DNA from 2 places in the Anaerobacillus sp. ABA4_114 genome. Region 1 is predicted to be linked to the other one. Evidence: a T-box and tRNA genes for the amino acid it is inferred to sense, from the RefSeq annotation. Region 1 holds a T-box; the other holds one or more tRNA genes.

Region 1 (3,370 bases):
AGCCTAAACGGTCCCTTCCGCTTTTCGATACAAACACAAAATCCGGTGGCTTTTGCCACCGGATTTTGCTTATTGTACGCCTTGAGCCATGTAAGAGAGCATTTGCTGACGCTCGTCTTCAGGGGCTTCTTTCCAAAGGACTTCGAAAAGGACACCAAGACCTGGTAACATTTTTTCTTCACCGCTTTGGATCGCATCGAGAATCGTTGCCTCTATCTGATCCTCATTGTTACCAGATACGTTAGCAAGGATGGCTTTTCTTAAGTTAAGGTCCATGCTTTCCACCTCACCTTTCTCTTTCGCTTGTATACCAAGCAATCTTAGTATGAACGAAAGAATGGAATTTCATGAATTGCATTGGAATCTTCTCGATCTTGCGTCTATAATGGAATCATTGAAAAATGAAGGAGAGCACTATGCTTATTGAATCTGTGAAAAATCAAAAAGTGAAAGACTGGAAAAAGCTACAGACGAAAAAAGGACGAGAGAAAGCATCTTCGTTTCTAATCGAGGGACCTCATATTATCGAAGAAGCAGCGAGAGCAAATGCGCTCGTGCAAGAAATCATAATTTCAGAAAGCACTGATTTCGAGATTAATCTGTTTAAAGATCGACCAGCCGTCTATACTGTTACTGATAAAGTGATGAAAGAATTAACTGCAACTGAAACACCACAGGGCATTTTGGCTGTTTGTAAAATGTCTGAATCAAGTTTAGCAGAAACCGGAAAGTTTATTCTCTTAGATGCAATTCAAGATCCAGGTAATTTAGGTACGATCATTCGTACAGCACATAGCGCAGGATATGATGGTGTGTTGCTTGGTCATGGAACAGTGGACCTTTATAACAGTAAGGTACTGCGTTCTACTCAAGGATCTCTTTTTCACATCCCTATAAAAAAAGTAGATCTGCGCCACGCCGTGAAAGACTTAAAGGATGCTGGTGTTTCGGTTTACGCAACGGAAGTTAGCGGTGGAACTCCTTATCATCAGTTACAGGGTCCAGAGCAGTTTGCTGTGATTATGGGGAATGAAGCGAACGGCGTTTCAAAAGAACTCCAAGAACTTGCTCATGACAAGGTGTATATTCCGATCTACGGTGGGGCTGAATCATTGAATGTAGCTGTTGCTGCCGGAATCCTTATGTACGGGTTGATGCCTTCATAATCATGCTTGCAGACTGAGCGTTTTTTTTCTATAATTATAAAGAACTTCATTATATTAAAAACAATGATAGAGAGTAGTAAATTGCCTCTTCCTATTAAGGGAGGAAATGCCTTGACTGAGAGCATTTCTATAGGAACGCTTTTGAATTCACTCTGGAGTTGCCGCTTGATACCCAAAAGCGGACCGGTTATGAACCGTTATCGTTTACCAAGGCTGATGTTACATATCAGTGAATTAGGGTGGTACCGCGAACTCAAATCTTCGCCCCTTTCCGTGGGGCGAGGATTTTTTTGTTTTTTAAACGAGTAAGGTTGTCACAATTGTGTTGTACAAACTGAAGTAGGTATTTTTTACAAAGATTGAAATGGAGGTAAAAATGATGGAAGAACGGTTACAAACACTTAAAGAAGAAGCATTGTCTCAAATTGAATCTGCTTCTTCAATGAAGGAATTGCAAGATATTCGTGTAGCATACCTTGGAAAAAAAGGACCAATCACAGAAATTTTAAGAGGTATGGGAAAACTTTCTGCTGAAGAACGTCCGAAGATGGGACAGCTGGCTAACGAAATTCGCGCAGCGATCTCTGAAAAACTTGATGAGAAAACACAGGTGATGGAAAAAGCAGCTGTTGAGGAAAAGTTAAAGCAAGAGACCATCGATATTACATTACCAGGTCGTCCTGTCAATAAAGGAAACCATCACCCGTTAACGAGAGTGATCGAGGAGATTGAGGATCTCTTCCTCGGTATGGGCTTCTCTATTGCAGAAGGTCCTGAAGTGGAAACAGATTATTATAACTTTGAAGCGTTGAACTTGCCTAAAGATCACCCAGCTCGTGACATGCAAGACTCTTTCTATGTGACAGAAGAAACGTTACTTCGTACGCATACTTCACCGATGCAGGCAAGAACAATGGAAAAGTTAAACGGAGAAGGACCGGTAAAAATTATCGTTCCAGGTAAAGTTTATCGACGAGACACGGATGATGCGACTCACTCTCATCAATTCATGCAAATCGAAGGACTTATGGTCGGGGAAGACGTTCGCATGAGTGACCTTAAAGGGGTACTTCAAGCTTTTGCTAAAAAGATGTTTGGTGAAGAAAGAGAAATTCGTCTGCGTCCGAGCTTCTTCCCGTTCACTGAACCATCTGTAGAAATGGATATTTCATGCTTCAACTGTGGTGGAAGCGGATGTTCAGTTTGTAAGGGGACTGGATGGATTGAAATTTTAGGTGGCGGAATGGTACATCCAAATGTGCTCCGTATGTCTGGATTCGACCCTGAGAAAGTGACTGGCTTTGCTTTTGGTATGGGGCCTGAAAGAATTGCGATGCTCAAATATGGCATCGATGACATTCGTCACTTCTATACAAATGACAGCAGATTTATCAAGCAGTTCAATCATATATAAGCGTAAGGAGGAGAAACAATGCTCGTATCATTAAATTGGCTAAGTCAGTATGTAGACATTGAAGGATATTCAGCTGATGAATTAGCTGAACTGATTACCAAAGGCGGTATTGAAGTTGAAACAGTTGAAAGTTTGAACAAAGGGATCAAAGGCGTAGTGATCGGTCATGTACTTGAGTGCGCTTCACATCCTGATGCTGATAAACTTTCTGTTTGTAAAGTGGATATCGGAGAAGAAGAGCCTGTCCAAATTATTTGTGGTGCACCAAATGTGGCGAAAGATCAGTATGTTGCTGTCGCAAAAGTGGGGGCTGTTCTCCCAGGAAACTTCAAAATCAAAAAGGCGAAACTTCGTGGAGAACCTTCGCACGGAATGATCTGCTCTCTACAGGAACTTGGTGTAGAAAGTAAGCTCGTTCAAAAAGAATATGCTGAAGGAATCTTTGTATTCAGTGACGAGGTAACACCTGGTGAAGATGCTTTAGAATACTTAAATCTTAACGACACGATCCTTGAGCTAGGATTAACGCCAAACCGTGCAGACGCAATGAATATGATCGGTGTAGCGTATGAAGTAGGCGCAGTATTGAACCGTCCGATCTCACTGCCATCACCTGAACTTGTTCGTTCTGAAGAAAGTGCTGAAAATCATGTGTCCGTTCGAATTGAAGATGAAGAAGACGCCCCATACTATGGCGCGACGATCATCAAAGATGTTACCGCCCAACCTTCCCCGCAGTGGCTTATAAACAGACTTGTTTCTGCTGGAATCAGACCGATCAACAATGTGG
Region 2 (3,370 bases), 250 kb from region 1:
GGACCGATCATTCCAGCAAAAGAAGTTAGAAGTCCTAGAAAACCATTAAAAAAATCTCTCGTATCAGGCTCAGTTATTTCAAATGTTAATACATTAAACGCAAGCCAATAAAACCCAAACCCAATTCCAAGCAGTGCTCCCAATAAGACGAGTAACTGGCCAGCATTTTGCCCTAGTAGTAAAACCGTAATATAAAATAGCGCCAAAAAGATTACGCCGATTCTCAATACAATCACTCGATCCATCTTTTTAGCCCATCGTCCAGCTAAAATAAATGTAAGCGGTTGACTGATGACAACTGAAAGGTTGTAAATCGCAATATCTGCAAATTCACCTGTTTGTTTCCATAAATAAACGTTTACAAACGTATTTGAAAGAGCAATGCTCAAAGCATACAATCCGCCGATCGTTAATAATAAGAGTAGATCTTTTGTAACAGCTATATCACCCATTACGTGTTTAAGTACTTTCATGGCAAACTCCCCTTTTTTCCTCCTCCCTTATTTTGTATTAATTCTGTCTCCTTATGCGAAAGATTAGAAATGGGTAAGATGTTTTTGAAAGGAGAGTTCGATGTATTATTTTATCTATACAGGGGACGTCATTTCTCATCAAATTAAGAATACTCTTTTATCACAACTGATTTCTTTTGCGACAAAACTTGAGCAGCCACATACATATAATGAAGAAAAAAATTCATTAACGCTGCCTACATTCTTCATATCGATCAGGGAAAATCAAATTTTTTCCTATAGCAAGTACGATTTCAATGATGGCTGTGCAATTACAGACCTTGTTATTGGCTATCTATTAGAACATCTGGGAAGCGTCTATACAAGAATAGAACCATAAAAAAGCCCCGACAATACTGTCGGGGTTTTGGCGATTATTTTGCAGCTTCGTAACGCTTAGCTACTTCATCCCAGTTAACAACATTCCAGAATGCACTGATGTAATCTGGGCGCTTGTTTTGATACTTAAGATAGTAAGCATGCTCCCAAACGTCAAGGCCAAGAATTGGAGTAATGCCTTCCATTACAGGAGTATCTTGGTTTGGAGTACTAGTGATTTCTAGTTCTCCACCTTTAACGATAAGCCATGCCCAGCCAGAACCAAAGCGTCCTGCAGCAGCACTAGCGAACTCGTCTTTGAAGCTTTCAAAGCTTCCAAATTTCTTTTTGATTGCTTCGCTCAAGTCACCTGATGGTTCGCCGCCACCGTTTGGACTAAGTACTTGCCAGAAAAGTGTGTGGTTAGCATGTCCGCCACCATTATTTCTTACTGCAGTACGAATTCCTTCAGGTACAGCATCCAGGTTGCCAAGAAGATCTTCAAGGCTTTTGTCAGCTAAGTTTTCATGACCCTCAAGTGCACCGTTTAGCTTTGTAACATAAGCATTGTGGTGTTTGCCGTGGTGAATCTTCATTGTTTCTTCGTCGATATGTGGCTCTAGAGCGTTAAAATCGTAAGGTAGTTGTGGTAGTTCAAATTTAGCCATTGTAAATCTCCTCCTTTAAAAGTATGTAACCCTTGTGACTATTGCGTCACAAGTCATGATCACAATGTATCACATTTTTACAGTAGCAGATTTATCCTTTGTTTTCAAATGTTTAACATCGTGATATCGTCACCACTTTTTATAATTCCACACATAAAGAATCGTAAACATAAAAAAACCACCTACAAGGTGGTGAATCGATGTTAATATGGTGGCTCCGGACGGAATCGAACCGCCGACACGTGGATTTTCAGTCCACTGCTCTACCGACTGAGCTACAGAGCCATGATTGTTAATTCAATTAATAATTCAATCTAAACGTGAATGGTTATGTAGAATGTCTTTACAATTTAAAGATGTAACTGTTTATTATGCGTTTAGGTTGCCCCTAAAGGGACTACGATTAACTTTTAACAACGATGTTTATTCGACGTAGTTAAAAGTTTATTTTGGTTGCGGGAGCAGGATTTGAACCTGCGACCTTCGGATTATGAGCCCGACGAGCTACCGAACTGCTCCATCCCGCGACGATAAAATCATACGATTATTAACTTACTTTTCCATACTTAGAAGAAAGATGGCGGAGGAAGAGGGATTCGAACCCCCGCGGGCCGTTAAGCCCCTGTCGGTTTTCAAGACCGATCCCTTCAGCCAGACTTGGGTATTCCTCCGCGTATGGTGGACCCTGCAGGACTCGAACCTGCGACCGGACGGTTATGAGCCGTCAGCTCTAACCAGCTGAGCTAAGGGTCCAATGTAAATGGGGCGACTGATGGGAATCGAACCCACGAATGCCGGAACCACAATCCGGTGCGTTAACCACTTCGCCACAATCGCCATTGTGTTAAGTTAATATGGTAGCGGCGGAGGGGATCGAACCCCCGACCTCACGGGTATGAACCGTACGCTCTAGCCAGCTGAGCTACACCGCCATATGGCTCCACAGGTAGGATTCGAACCTACGACCGATCGGTTAACAGCCGATAGCTCTACCACTGAGCTACTGTGGAATATCTCTTAACGACAAGAATAACTATACCATATAGTTTAAAAAGAAGTCAATAACTTTTGTGATATAATTTTTATTGCTGAAAAATCAGCGATGAAATTACTATAGCATGGTTTTGTCCCTTCATCAAGATTACTAAAGAACATAAACAAGAAAGATAACAATCATTATTGCCTGAATAACACCTTTCATTAACGCTCCCCCAAGAAAACCAAGTAAAGATCCGACTCCTACATTAATCGACTCTCTTAATGGTTTTCGATGAAAGATTAACTCCGCTCCCACTGCCCCAATGAAAGGACCAAGAATAATTCCTAGAAAAGGGATAACGAAAGGTCCGACCAATAACCCTATAGTACTTCCCCATATGGCTGCTTTCGATCCTCCATATTTCTTGACTCCAAATAAGTTGCTAGCATAATCAGCAAGAAATAGTAGCGCGGTAAATAGAATTTGAATAATCCAAAAAGAAATTGTCATTGAACTAAATTCGAAAAATACACCGTACACAATATATCCTATGTAAATAAAAAGAACCGATGGAATGATTGGATAGATTAGTCCTACAAACGCCACTACAAACGATGCTATTATGAGTACCCAGTATAAGATATCCATGTTGCCCCCCTTTTTCTTCTATTATATAGAATAAAAAAAGTCAGGGCTAGCTAAGCCCCGACTTTTTATTACTCTTCTCCGATAACTGCTTCTGCAATATTAACAGCGTGATCACCTATACGTTCTAGGTTACTGATCATATCTACAAAGACGATTCCTGCACTTCCTGTACATTCGCCTTCATTTAACCTCATGATATGCTGCTTACGAAGAGATCTTTCCATTTTATCGATCTTATTCTCTAA

What was found. The T-box of region 1 lies ahead of pheS (phenylalanine--tRNA ligase subunit alpha). A T-box ahead of a tRNA ligase gene usually reads a tRNA of that ligase, here a tRNA-Phe.
Region 2: it has a tRNA-Phe gene. The T-box ahead of pheS (phenylalanine--tRNA ligase subunit alpha) is inferred to sense a tRNA for this amino acid. The anticodon was not compared.

What each region holds. Positions count from the first base shown of each region.
Region 1 covers NZ_JBSWUM010000001.1:1,248,401-1,251,770, forward strand. Annotated here, with positions in the region: gene sspI (small acid-soluble spore protein SspI) at 70-276, opposite strand; gene ACXAEY_RS06145 (TrmH family RNA methyltransferase) at 417-1,166, shown strand; T-box leader at 1,221-1,438, shown strand; gene pheS (phenylalanine--tRNA ligase subunit alpha) at 1,546-2,580, shown strand; gene pheT (phenylalanine--tRNA ligase subunit beta) at 2,599-3,370, shown strand, end outside.
Region 2 covers NZ_JBSWUM010000001.1:1,498,458-1,501,827, reverse strand. Annotated here, with positions in the region: gene ACXAEY_RS07470 (MFS transporter) at 1-473, opposite strand, end outside; gene ACXAEY_RS07465 (hypothetical protein) at 574-852, shown strand; gene ACXAEY_RS07460 (superoxide dismutase) at 887-1,498, opposite strand; tRNA gene ACXAEY_RS07455 (tRNA-Phe) at 1,708-1,783, opposite strand; tRNA gene ACXAEY_RS07450 (tRNA-Met) at 1,949-2,025, opposite strand; tRNA gene ACXAEY_RS07445 (tRNA-Ser) at 2,077-2,169, opposite strand; tRNA gene ACXAEY_RS07440 (tRNA-Ile) at 2,175-2,251, opposite strand; tRNA gene ACXAEY_RS07435 (tRNA-His) at 2,260-2,335, opposite strand; tRNA gene ACXAEY_RS07430 (tRNA-Met) at 2,354-2,430, opposite strand; tRNA gene ACXAEY_RS07425 (tRNA-Asn) at 2,434-2,508, opposite strand; gene ACXAEY_RS07420 (DUF456 domain-containing protein) at 2,643-3,125, opposite strand; gene ACXAEY_RS07415 (Na/Pi cotransporter family protein) at 3,194-3,370, opposite strand, start outside.